Regions from separate parts of the Paenibacillus sp. FSL F4-0122 genome, predicted to be linked through region 4. Evidence: riboswitches for the same ligand, from Rfam matches in the RefSeq annotation. Region 4 holds a riboswitch; each other region holds the start of a gene.
What was found. Region 4 has a riboswitch for thiamine pyrophosphate ahead of thiC (phosphomethylpyrimidine synthase ThiC). Riboswitches for the same ligand answer to the same signal wherever they lie in the genome.
Positions count from the first base shown of each region.

Region 1: linked by a shared signal. The riboswitch ahead of MHH49_RS00650 (thiamine phosphate synthase) and the one ahead of thiC (phosphomethylpyrimidine synthase ThiC) in region 4 are both predicted to bind thiamine pyrophosphate.
Region 2: linked by a shared signal. The riboswitch ahead of MHH49_RS28245 (ABC transporter ATP-binding protein) and the one ahead of thiC (phosphomethylpyrimidine synthase ThiC) in region 4 are both predicted to bind thiamine pyrophosphate.
Region 3: linked by a shared signal. The riboswitch ahead of MHH49_RS07800 (ABC transporter substrate-binding protein) and the one ahead of thiC (phosphomethylpyrimidine synthase ThiC) in region 4 are both predicted to bind thiamine pyrophosphate.

Region 1 covers NZ_JBBODI010000001.1:153,112-156,271, forward strand. Annotated here, with positions in the region: gene MHH49_RS00640 (thiazole synthase) at 1-244, opposite strand, end outside; gene thiS (sulfur carrier protein ThiS) at 300-503, opposite strand; gene MHH49_RS00650 (thiamine phosphate synthase) at 542-1,147, opposite strand; TPP riboswitch at 1,263-1,364, opposite strand; gene MHH49_RS00655 (SDR family oxidoreductase) at 1,452-2,324, opposite strand; gene MHH49_RS00660 (GDSL-type esterase/lipase family protein) at 2,561-3,160, opposite strand, start outside.
Region 2 covers NZ_JBBODI010000001.1:6,423,367-6,426,526, forward strand. Annotated here, with positions in the region: gene MHH49_RS28235 (amino acid ABC transporter permease) at 1-470, opposite strand, end outside; gene MHH49_RS28240 (amino acid ABC transporter substrate-binding protein) at 524-1,360, opposite strand; TPP riboswitch at 1,583-1,686, shown strand; gene MHH49_RS28245 (ABC transporter ATP-binding protein) at 1,885-2,580, shown strand; gene MHH49_RS28250 (ABC transporter permease) at 2,561-3,160, shown strand, end outside.
Region 3 covers NZ_JBBODI010000001.1:1,840,389-1,843,548, reverse strand. Annotated here, with positions in the region: gene MHH49_RS07800 (ABC transporter substrate-binding protein) at 290-1,339, opposite strand; TPP riboswitch at 1,501-1,611, opposite strand; gene MHH49_RS07795 (hypothetical protein) at 1,770-3,160, opposite strand, start outside.
Region 4 covers NZ_JBBODI010000001.1:3,055,815-3,058,974, reverse strand. Annotated here, with positions in the region: gene thiC (phosphomethylpyrimidine synthase ThiC) at 1-1,282, opposite strand, end outside; TPP riboswitch at 1,385-1,494, opposite strand; gene MHH49_RS13225 (beta-galactosidase) at 1,566-3,160, opposite strand, start outside.

The DNA.
Region 1 (3,160 bases), 2.9 Mb from region 4:
GGACTGCCTCTTCCGCTGTACGCGCTCCTGAGGTATTAGGCAGAAGAGTCATGTGGCCGGGAATGTGGTTCATGATATTTTCTGCTCCACCTTCCGGGTCCACTCGGCGAAGCGCTACAGTAATCACCTGAGAACCAGAGCTTGCGATCACTCCGGGGATCAGAGCATTCCGGCTATATTTTCCGGTTCCGATAAATAATCTACTAGTTAATTCGATGCCTCCAATATGTAACGGGTCATGCATGAAATTACCTCCCTTTGGTTCTTAGAAATTTCTCAAAATTCTATACCGCTCCATCTCAACCCCCACCAACAAAGTGCACCAGTTCCAAACGATCATCCTCGCTCAGAGCAGTACTTTCATAATTCTCCTTACTGACAATTTCTCCATTCAGCTCAATGATCATCAGACGACCCGACCACTCAGGAAGACTGATCAAATCAGCTATAGTTTGAATACCACCAGAACACTCTGCGGATTTCCCGTTAATCAACAGTCTCATTCTGAATCACCCCCTTCGCCTATGCTTTTACCTCCCGGCTATGAATGAACCGCCTTATGAATAGCTTTGGCGGCCTCATAAGGATCATCCGCTCCGCAAATTCCGGACATCACAGCAATTCCTGCCGCGCCTTGCCTAATGATCTGCGCCGCATTAGCGGGACCAATTCCGCCAATCGCAATTACAGGAATAGAGCTAGTCTTCACCGTTTCTGCAAGCAGCTCTAACCCACGTGCGGGCAGCCCTAGCTTGCTCGCCGAGGGAAATACATGGCCAAACAAGCAATAATCAGCTCCCTGCTCTGAAGCATTCGCCGCTTCTTCCGGAGAATGAACCGATCTCCCCAGCCAAAGCTGAGGTGCAATTCGCCGGGCTGTAAGCGGGCTCAGACTGTGCCCAGCCAACTGAACACCCGCGGCACCAGCTGCCAATGCTACATCGATCCGGTCATTGATTATCAGTTTGGTAGCGGGTATACCGGCAGCCAACAGCTCCTGTGCCGCAGAGAGCAGTTCGCGTGCTGGACATTGCTTCTCTCTTAAGTGAATATAATCGACCCATGTCTGCACCGTGACAGCCAGTTCAACAAATTGTCTCAACAGCTGCTTGCCGTCTGATATTAGATGGATCTCAGCTTGTACCACTCGCGATCTCCTCTCTCTCACTTCCCTGTAGGCCAGTAAAAAACAAAAAAACTGCCCCCGTAAGGAAGGCAGTCAGAATCTGTATATAGACGGTACTACAAATAGCCCGACAACAGAAATTCGTTCTCCACTTCCCTACGCTGGTCTTAACCAGATCAGGTTCAAAGGGTCCGGAAATCCATTCCGTCTCAGCCAATCGGCACCCCTAGTGACATAAATATACAATTTTAAAATGCTAACGTGGTTTATAGTAACATATTTTTTTATTGAAATACACCCATTTATTCACATTAGCTGTACTAATCTAACCGTTTACTACCTCGCCACCATTTACATGAATAACCTGTCCAGTCACATAACTGGAATCGTCAGAGGCAAGATATACATAGGCTGGCGCCAGCTCCTCTGGTTGTCCAGGCCGTTTCATAGGCTGCGTGCCTCCAAACTCGCTAACCTGCTTCGCATCAAAGGTAGAGGGAATTAGCGGTGTCCAGATTGGACCTGGTGCTACACCGTTTACCCGTATGCCCTTCTCCGCCAGATTCGTGGACAAAGATCGTGTGAAACTCAGGATAGCTCCTTTAGTTGATGAATAGTCCAGCAGCTGCGGGCTTCCGCGATAAGCGGTAATTGAAGTTGTATTTATAATTGTAGATCCTGCTTTTAAATGAGGCATAGCTGCTTTTGTTAAATAGAACATCGCAAATATATTCGTACGGAAAGTACGCTCTAGCTGCTCGGAAGTAATATCCTCGATCTTAGCTTGCGGATGTTGCTCCGCCGCGTTATTGATGAGAATATCAAGCTTTCCTAAGCCCTCTACCGTCTGTTTAATAAGATCCTTACAGAATTTCTCGTCACCGATATCACCTGGAATTAGGATACATTTGCGGCCTTCCTGCTCGACCTGACGTTTAGTTTCCTCTGCATCTGAGTGTTCATTAAGATATGAAATGACCACATCAGCACCTTCTTTAGCAAAAAGCACAGCAACTGCACGCCCAATTCCGCTGTCTCCACCGGTAATCAACGCCGCCTTGTCTTGCAGTTTACCTGCTGCTTTATAATTTGCCGGCTCGTATTTGGGCAGCGGCGTCATTTCACTCTCAATCCCTGGCTGATGATGCTGCTCCTGTGGGGGTAAGGTTTTTGTAGCTTGTTTATTATTGCCTGACATCTTCCCTATCTCCTCTCGTTAAGCAAATTGATAGTTAACTGATCATCTTAGGATGGCACAACAATGCACGTTTATACGCTGGGTTTGTCATTTTCTTAAATCGCTTTACGAATCTTACTTACCACAATGCAAGTAGAAATAAACAACCGTGGATGTAAACTGCTGTAAGTGGAGAGGACTTCACTGCATACAAAAAGGCACAGCATCGCTGCTGTGCCTTGAATTGTTCACCCTAACTATTTCAAAGAAGAAACATGATTTTCTGCATTCACTCCATGTTCCAGTACCCACATAAAATAAAGAGCTTTAGCTGCTTTCTCCCGGGTCACTATGGCTTTAGGTTCTAGTTCTGTCCCATTGACCATTTGGCCTCTAGCAATCCCCACTTCAGATCTAATAAGCCCTAATTCATAAGCACTTTTCACTTTTGAAATTAAAAAAGGAGAAATGTCCGCCGTATCAACCAGCTGCTGCCAGGATACAAGTGGATAGTACATCGCTCCTCTAGCTCCTGGATCCAGATTGAAATCATAACCAGGATCTCCTGGCACTACTGCTGTGCCGTTATAATCAGTCATGTACTTAGGTTTATTAGCAAACTTTACTTGGTAAACATCATAGAGAATAGCACCCATCGTTTCACGTGACAGCTTACCTTTCGGATAATAGGCAAGATCTGATCTTTCCACTTTCATTAACTTAGAAATACTGCGTGTGAATTCAGCAACTGTCATCTCCGTATCTGGCTTAAAATTCCCTTGACGGTCTTTGCCCATTACTCCCAGCTGGATTAATTTTTCAATTTGATTGCGGTAATAAGCAGCTTCCCCGGTCGT
Region 2 (3,160 bases), 3.4 Mb from region 4:
CTAATAAAGGAATTGGATAACGGCGGTACAGAAACGCGCGCAGCTTGTGGCAGAATTACGCGGCTCAGAGCCTGCCCACGAGTCATCCCGACTGAGAAGGCAGCTTCCCATTGGCCTTTATGTATCGACAGGATAGCAGCGCGTACGATTTCCGATGAATAAGCCCCTACGCTAAGGGTAAATCCAATGGTGGCGGCAATGAAGGGGTCGAGTACAATGCCAACAGCCGGCAAACCATAAAATATAATAAATAGCTGCACTAACAATGGGGTTCCTCGAATAACCCACACATAAAAACGGGCGATTAGCTTCGGAATTACCCACGGTGAAAGACGTGCCAGCGCGGTTAGGATCGCCAAAATCAATCCAAGCACAAAGGAAAGTAGCGCCAACGGAATGGTAAAAGCCACCCCGGCTTTTAGCAGGGGTAGCAGTGTGTCTAAGAAAATTTGTATTTTGCGGTCATCCATTATTCAGACATCCTTTTTAGCTTCCAGGCTTAATTAGCCTTGCTAGCCTTGTATTATTTTGAAACGTCAGCTCCAAAGTATTTCTCGGAAATTTTCAAGTACGTTCCATCACTCTTCATCTCTGTAATCGCATCACTGACCGCTTTCACCAGCTCATCATTACCTTTCAGGAATACCGCGGCACTTTGTGATCCTTCAGGAATCTCATCAACCACTTTAATTTTTGCATCTGGTTTTTGTTTTTTCAGATCCAGATAAGACAAGCCATCATTCACAGTTGCATCAATACGTCCCGAAGTCAGCAGGTCCATCGCTTGATTGAAACCATCTGTAGCTACGATTTCAGCACCGTTCTCACGAGCGATGTCGGATAAGTTACTTGTCAGGGATTGTCCGGCTTTTTTACCCTTAAGATCGGCAAAGGTCTTAATATCCTCATTGTCTTCGCTCACGATCAATACTGCTTTGGATACGATATAGGGTTCAGAGAAATCATATTTCACTTTGCGATCTTCGTTAATGGAAACTTCATTAAAGATTACATCAAACCGTTTCGCATCCATTCCAGCAAAAATACCATCCCACTGAGTTTCAAAAAATTCAGCTTTAACACCTAAACGCTTTGCTACTTCTTCAGCAATTTCCACGTCAAAACCAGTCAATTTCCCCGCAGTGTCATGATAAGTAAAAGGTGCATAAGTCCCTTCTGTACCTATCCGCAATTTGCCGCTGGCTTTCACAGCCTCCAAACTGTTTTGCGCTGAAGATGCTGCTCCACCATTCGTTCCAGCTGTAGGTTCAGCAGCCGTATTGGTATTCGAATTATTGGCGCAAGCCGCTACAAGGACCACGGTTAACGCCAATATAATAGTTAAACTCCATTTTTTCATTCTTAAATCCCCTCTCTCTATCCGGTTTTTTTCCGGTAAATTGAATAGTACACTGCCATCACATGATCGTCAATACTTTTTTCCGATTATATACATCGGAATTATAATATTAACTAGATTCCTACCTATATCTTACCCAATCTTGGATTAATCCTTCACTTCTTTCTCTCTTTACTTCTCAGAAAGATATGGTATATTTATAAACAAATTAATATGGACCTGTTATTTCACTAGGGGAGTCGGCCGACTGAGACGGAGCTTCAAGCTCCGGACCCTTGGAACCTGATCTGGATCATACCAGCGGAGGGAAGTGGAGCAGAATTTTCATCAAGCATGTTAAGTGTTATTATGCAGAATGAACTTTTTGACCCATTCATTTCCTCTGGAAATGGATGGGTCTTTATTTGTTTAGGCGCTCCACAAAAATTTTAGGAGGTTAGATCATCACGACCATTTTATCTATTCAAGGCCTAACCTACTCTTTTCCGGAATCTGAGCAACCCCCTGTATTCGCAGATCTATCCATGGATATCAGGCAAGGGGAATTCGTCTCCGTAGTAGGTGCTAGCGGATGCGGGAAAAGTACATTTTTCAAAACGATTGCCGGTTTACTCGAACCTACTCACGGAAAAATAAAACTCTCTACACACCCGTCAACCGCTAGTCGTTTAGGCCAGATCGCTTATATGCCTCAGCAGGATTTATTGCTGCCTTGGAGGACAGTGCTCGATAACTGCCTTTTGCCTTGGGAGATCAAGCCCAGATTCAATAAACAAGAAACGATCACTCAGATTCGGGAAATGTTGACCCGCTTCGGCTTAGCAGATGTAGAGAAGGCTTATCCCCATGAACTTTCGGGTGGAATGAAACAGCGAGTCGCATTTCTGCGCACCTTAGTGGCTGGAGGCGGAACTGGTCTGATGCTGCTGGATGAGCCCTTTGGCGCTCTCGATGCCATGACCAAACGCGAGATACACCGTTGGCTGTTGGAGTTATGGGGTGAATTGAATCAGACGATTATGCTCATCACTCATGATCTGGAAGAAGCACTATTGCTCAGTGACCGGATTTATTTATTATCTGGCGGTGCGCACAGCGAATTACAGGAGATCGTTGTGGATCTACCAAGGCCAAGACATTATAAGATGAACTATGAACCCCGGTTTATAGCACTACGGGAAGAGTTGGAGCGAAGATTGCATGCAACCTATACCTTTTAAAAAACATCTAGACAACTATGGTCCCTTCCTTCTTCTGGTACTGCTCATTCTTGTAATCTGGGAGTCGGCTGTTCGCCTTCACATGATTCCAGCCTTTATTCTCCCTGCACCTTCCTCTATGGGAATCGCATTGATCGAGCACAGGCAATTATTATTCGGACAGCATTTATTGGCAACGTTACAGGAGATACTGGTGGGTTTTGTCCTTTCTGTTATTTGTGGTGTATTGCTGGGCACTGGAATGTTCCTGTATCGCCCCATAGAAAAGGCCATCTATCCCTTTCTTATCATTAGCCAGACGATCCCATTAATTGCGCTATCCCCCATTTTTATTATGTGGTTCGGATATTCGCTGTGGAGCAAAGTGGCTGTGGTGTTTTTGACGGCTTTTTTTCCAGTCGTAGTGAGTACATATGATGGACTTCGTACAAGTGGCCAGACTTACAAGGACTTATTATTAACATTTGGTGCAAACCGCTGGCAGCTGCTTGTCAAAACCCAAATTCCACTGGCGTTGCCTGCTTTTTTCTCTGGCTTAAAGCTGTCCATTGTATACTGCGTCATCGGAGCTACTATCGGG
Region 3 (3,160 bases), 1.2 Mb from region 4:
TCTTGAACGAACTTGGGAAGTCCGGTACTCACGTAGCACATCACTACGCTCCGTTCCTCCTTCCTCAAGTAACGTCCAACCTTCTTGGTTCTGAAAGCCGTCTTTTTGAACTCTTAAATTATAAGGTAAGTTCAAAAAGCCAACTTTGATAACGAAGTAACTCAGGAAGCAAACTCGACGTCGAATCTTGAACGAACTTAGGAAGTCCGGTACTCACGTAGCACATCACTACGCTCCGTTCCTCCTTCCTCAAGTGACGTCCAACCTTCTTGGTTCTGAAGTCCGCTCTCTACTCCGCCGGTAAAAAATCATTACTGAATGCACTAGCAGCATCCAGCGGTTTATCCAGCAACTTCAGATCATACATCCAGTCGCCGTAATTTTGCCAGACCTCGGTTTTTTGCTCGCCCCAGCGGGCAGCATCGTCCTTGTATTTTGGGCTAAGCCATTTTTGGCTAGCTAGGACAAGGTCGGCGTCCAGGTCAGGAACGGCCTTCGATAACATACCGGCAGCCTCTTCCGGATGATCAATGGCATATTGATAACCTTTTGATGTGGCTTTCATGAAGGCCTTCACCAGCTCAGGATGATCTGCAATTTGCTTCTCACTCGTCGTCAGCACAGGCGTGTAATAATCGAGCTGTGGCGCATAATCCTTTAAGTACAGCATATCCAATGGCTCGCCACGCAACTCAGCCTCAACGCCAGTCCAAGCGTAGAAAATCCAGGCGAAATCAATGTCACGTTTGACGGCGGTAAAATAATCAGCTTCACCGATACTTATCAGCTTCACCTTTTTCACATCGCCACCTTCAGGATCCATGATAGCTTTCATGGCTGCTTCTTCGGCCGGTGAGCCCCAGCCTCCGTAGGTTTTACCTTCGAAATCCTTTGGTGATTTAATATTGCGATCTACTGGAGCGGCGAATCCCGATGTATTATGCTGAATAATAGCTGCTATCGAGACAAGGGGGACGCCTTGTAGACGGGCTAGAGTTAATCCTTCTTGCGCGCTGATGCCAAATGCGGCCTCGCCAGAAGTAACCATAGTATCAGAACCCGCTGCGCCTGGTTGAACGATTTCGACGTCCAGACCTTCTTCAGCGTAGTAACCAAGATCCTTAGCTACGTATAGACCGGTATGATTCGTGTTCGGTGTCCAGTCGAGTGCGACTTTAACTTTGGTGAGCTCTTTTGGAGCATCCGTCCCAGCCGCTGCAGTTGGATCAGTAGCATTTGCTTTGTTTCCGGCTGTATTCCCATTGTTGCTGCCGCATCCGGCAACGGCAAGAATGAGTACACAGGTGAGGCACAACGTAAGTGCTTTTTTGAGGTGCATGTCTTCTTCTCTCCTTTAAGGTTACAAGAATCCCGTCTTCACAACATGAACCGTAAAGTGTAGTATGTACGTTTTTCTACATCTTTTAGTGATCTTACAAAAAAAGCGCCCCGAGTGATCGGGACGCTGGCTTGGCGCAAGGTTAGTCAAGGTCACAGGGACCAGAACCAATTGGCGATTCCTACGCTGGCATTATCCAGATCAGGTATAAGGGTCAGTATCTTGTGGGATACAATCTCAGCCGGCCAATTCCAGCACCCCTGGTTCTATGAAGTTAACGGGTATTTCTATGTGCAATATAAGTAAGCATAAGTTTTGTACCTATACTTAATGTCTTATATTTCTCGCATACGGTGTATTATAGACGGCTGTACTCGGAATGTCTAGTAGTGCACTCCTGAATTTTTCCAATCCAGTAGTTTCTTTTTTGCTAGTCTAGATCTTTATATTTCTTGCGGTGACGCCGTTTAAGCTCACTAACCAGCGCCCCTAGCGTGAGGACAACGCTGATCAGAATCCCGCTCATGATCACGAAGAGGGCAAGAAATTCAAAGGGGGAATATCCAATCATTTTACTCCATTGAATCTTTCCATCCAGATCGTCAATGACCTGATTCATGCCGTAAATCCCGCTTACTACCGTAAATACAGTGAGAATCATCAGCAGATTATCCCGTCGCTTGGACTGAAACTTATCCTGATACTGAAACAGGTCATTTAAGGTTTCTTTCACTTCCTCGAATAAAGCGTCGTTTCCGTATACTTTACGCAGCTGAAGAAATATCTCCCGGCCCTGCGACTGGGAAATCAACTCCAAGAAGTAGAACTTTGCCGAGAACTTATTGATGGAATAGATTAGATTGTCTATTTCCTCATAATCATGATTAATCCGAAGTCGGGAGTGCATATTGGCGAGCTTCAGCAGAACGATTTTGTGGAAAATATTGAGTAAAAATCCGTAATAATATTGCCCATACATCTGGTTGGCTAGACTTACAGCAATCTCCTGTTCAGCCCGGGTCATGCAGCAAAAGGTCTGCTCATTCATCATATAATACGTGTCTGGGCCCCAGCGATTATAGGAATGCTCATGACAATAGTTTGCAATATACGCTGGATCGCTTGCACTGGCATAGGGCTTTCCGTTCAGATCAATTCCATCAAGCTGTGAGGCGCGATAGCGTAGATTTACACTAATCTCATCAGAACCTTCTTCATTCTGAAAGCCGTAAAAAGCTTGCACCTGCATTCTTTCATCTACGAAAAAAGGAAGGGTCTCAAAATAAGCCCCATTGATATCCGATTGATCCAGATATGGCTCCAGTCCATCCACCAAATTTCGGAAGACAAAATCCTCTACCATCTCATAGGTCTGTTCCCCGCAATGAATATAAGTGTAGTCATCCTGTATGAAGGTTTTCTCTAGCGCACGGAAACGATCCGCGAATTCTAGGGCAATACTAAAGGGAATCGAATCCCCCTCCAGCTGGACACGTATCGTCACGAATCCAAGCTGAAAGGGACATATGAATATATCCGTCGAGAGAATTTTGAAAAATATAGATTGCTGCGGAATCTCCAGAATGCAGTCGAGATTATTTACTCTGGAAAAACGGCGAAACGAGTCGGCATCCTTCCTGCGCGGAAAAAGGACGTGTGCGGCAAACGGTAAATAGGTGCGCTCCATTCGTTCATGGGAAACACAGTAACCTTCTCCATAATAGGCAGCTTCCAGTTCTTTGTTATCCAGAAAAAAACGTGTGAATCCGTCGTCCTGTAATTGCTGGATAAGCTGCTTAGAATCGCCCTTTTTTATAGAGA
Region 4 (3,160 bases):
GCGCAATATCTGTAGTCAGTGGACCTAACGTATAAAAAGGGGCTTCGTTGCAAGTTTCAAGTTGCTTATCCATATTCTCTTTAATCAAGTGCATCGGCACATGTCCTGGACCCTCTACCATCACCTGTACATCATGACTCCAAGCCATAGCTGTTAATTCACCTAACGTCTCTAACTCGGCAAATTGTGCTTCATCATTCGCATCAGCAATCGAACCCGGACGTAATCCATCGCCTAGGGAAAAAGAAACATCGTACAGCTTCATGATTTCACATATCTCTTCAAAATGTGTATATAAAAAGTTCTCTTGATGATGCGCAAGACACCATGCCGCCATAATGGAACCACCTCTTGAAACAATGCCAGTCATACGTTGTGCCGTCAACGGGATATAACGAAGCAGAACCCCCGCATGAATGGTAAAATAATCAACCCCTTGCTCCGCTTGCTCAATGAGCGTATCACGGTACACTTCCCACGTTAAATCTTCCGCTTTCCCATTCACTTTTTCCAACGCTTGATAGATAGGCACCGTTCCAATAGGAACAGGAGAATTACGGATGATCCACTCGCGTGTAGTGTGGATGTTTTTACCTGTGGAGAGATCCATTATATTATCTGCCCCCCAGCGGATGGCCCATCTCATCTTCTCTACCTCTTCCTCTATGGAGGAGGATACTGCGGAATTTCCTATATTGGCATTGATCTTCACTAAAAAATTGCGTCCAATAATCATCGGTTCACTCTCTGGATGATTGATATTCGCTGGAATGATGGCGCGGCCGCGGGCTACTTCATCTCTAACAAATTCCGGTGCCACATTCTCACGAATCGCAACGTATTCCATTTCCGAAGTAATAATCCCTTTGCGTGCATAATGCATTTGAGAGACATTACGCCCCTTTTTCGCTCGCAAAGGTTTTCTATGGAGCGCTGGAAACACTTCCGCCACAGCTTTTCCTGTTGCATTCCCGTTATCTTCAGGCTTCACGGTTCTTCCTTCGTACGCTTCCGCATCCCCTCGTTCCTCAATCCAGCTTTGACGATTGGGCTCTAACCCCTGACGAATATCAGTATGAATATTAGCATCCGTGTAAGCCCCGCTTGTGTCATAGACATGAATTGGGGAATTCTCCTCTTCGCCGTCTATGCCCGCAGTTGGACTAAGTGAGATCTCCCGCATAGGCACCTGAATATCAGGCCGTGAACCCTTTACATACACTTTTTGACTTGCTGGAAAAGCTGATAAATTGATTGGATCGTTGTTCAATTCGCTTGTCATCTCAATTCCTCCTATAAGGTGATTTGATCAAGCGGAGACGGTCTACTCCCCACACATAGAAAAGGCCACATCTGTATAAGATGAGGCCTTAGAGTAGACAAATAGAAATAGAGCTCCATTTCCTCCGCTGGCATTATCCAGATCAGGTTTGACGGTCGATAGTTATAACTATCCTCTCAGCCTGGTCCCACCAAGCTCCCGTAACTATATAATTGCTACTTCAAAGTATAACCGAAAAGAGAGAATTATCCAAATCTACTCAAATGTGAGATCAACGTGTACGTTAGTATAACACCAGTACCCCAAATCCTTCCAGAAGCACCTCGCCCGAGAATGTTGTGCCGCTCAGTAAATCTGTTTTGGTCTCATGAAGATGGATCGTGACAGGAGTCTCACTATAATTAAGCAAAAAAGCATAACTGGAAGAAGCTCCGGTACGGACTTGCAGCTCTACCTCTTCTGGGAGCTCCAGCCAATTTGCTGGCGATTGTAGATCAATTAATTTTATGAAATCAGCCGCTGCCTGTTCGTTAAATACGGCTCCGTAATACCAAACCTCACCCTTGCCGCGACGATTTCTAGTTACCGCCGGTTTTCCCGCATAATAATCAGAGGCGTAAACCGCCATCACTTCAACCGAAGCTTCCTCTATTTTAAGAATATCATTAAAGTCATCTGCTCCTGTAACGACTTCGGTCGCGCCCGACCAGCTAATTGTTGTTGGCTGACGACTGCCCTTAACCATTGTGAATTCTTCAACTGTGATCCCGCATAGATCCTTAGCAGCACCTGGGAAAGGACGCATATAACATTGACCGCGCTCATCCTTATAGCCAGTTCTACAGCCGAAGATCAGTTTGCCGCCTTGTTGAACATATTCATCCAGCAGAGACGCTGTCTCATCTGTCATAATCGCTGGGTGAGGATAGATAAGCACGTCGTACCTTGCAAGCTCCTCCAGCGTTGTTTTTTTGCGCAGATAGAGCACGTCATTCGGGATATGCTTCCGCTGAAGAGCCTTGTACCACTCCTTATTGCTCTTCCACATAAACGGGCCATGCCAAACATCGTATTCTCCATCCCACTCATTGTCATAATCACGAACAATAGCAACGTTAGCCTGATTATGAGTACCGATAAACGCTTGACCTGCTGCTGCCAGCTCCTGACCGATCTGCCCCGCTTCCCGCACTCTCCGGTTAGGCTGATTATGATAGTCATTGATTCCATGCCAATAAATTTCATTGCCCATCGTAGCTGTCCGCCAGCGGAAATATAACACCATATCTGCCCCATGAGCGATCGACTGATAAGTCCATAACCGCATCTGCCCGGGCTTTGGAGAAGGCATATCCATCCGGTTCACCCAGCCACCCGGGCCTGACTGCTGCTCCATAATGCAGAAATTCGGGGATATCGAACGAACAACAGATAATGACAGTCCCCAGCCTCTATCATTCAGCGGATTCCGCTCATTCGGGTCATAAAAAATAGTAGAGAACTGAGGATAAGAATCATAGCTGAAGAAATCCAGCAGTTCATCCGTCATTTCATGGCTATCGAGATGCCCGAACAGACCGTTCGTGGTTACCCATTGCTTAGGGGCAAGTTTACGAATGATATCCGCTTGGTTTTTGGCAAAAGAAATTGTATTGTCCGAAATAAACCGTTTTTCATCCAATGCCTGATGAGGATTGGGCTGCTTCGGTACTGGAGTCGGACGTGGGAGATAGACCTGAGACCAGTCACTATAGCTTTGATTCCAAAAAACAGCTCCCCATGCCTCGTTCAAATGCTCAAGCGTAACATATTTCTGCTGTAGCCATTCCCGGAAGGCCTTATGGTCACTCTCCGAATAAAATTCACTGATCTCACAGT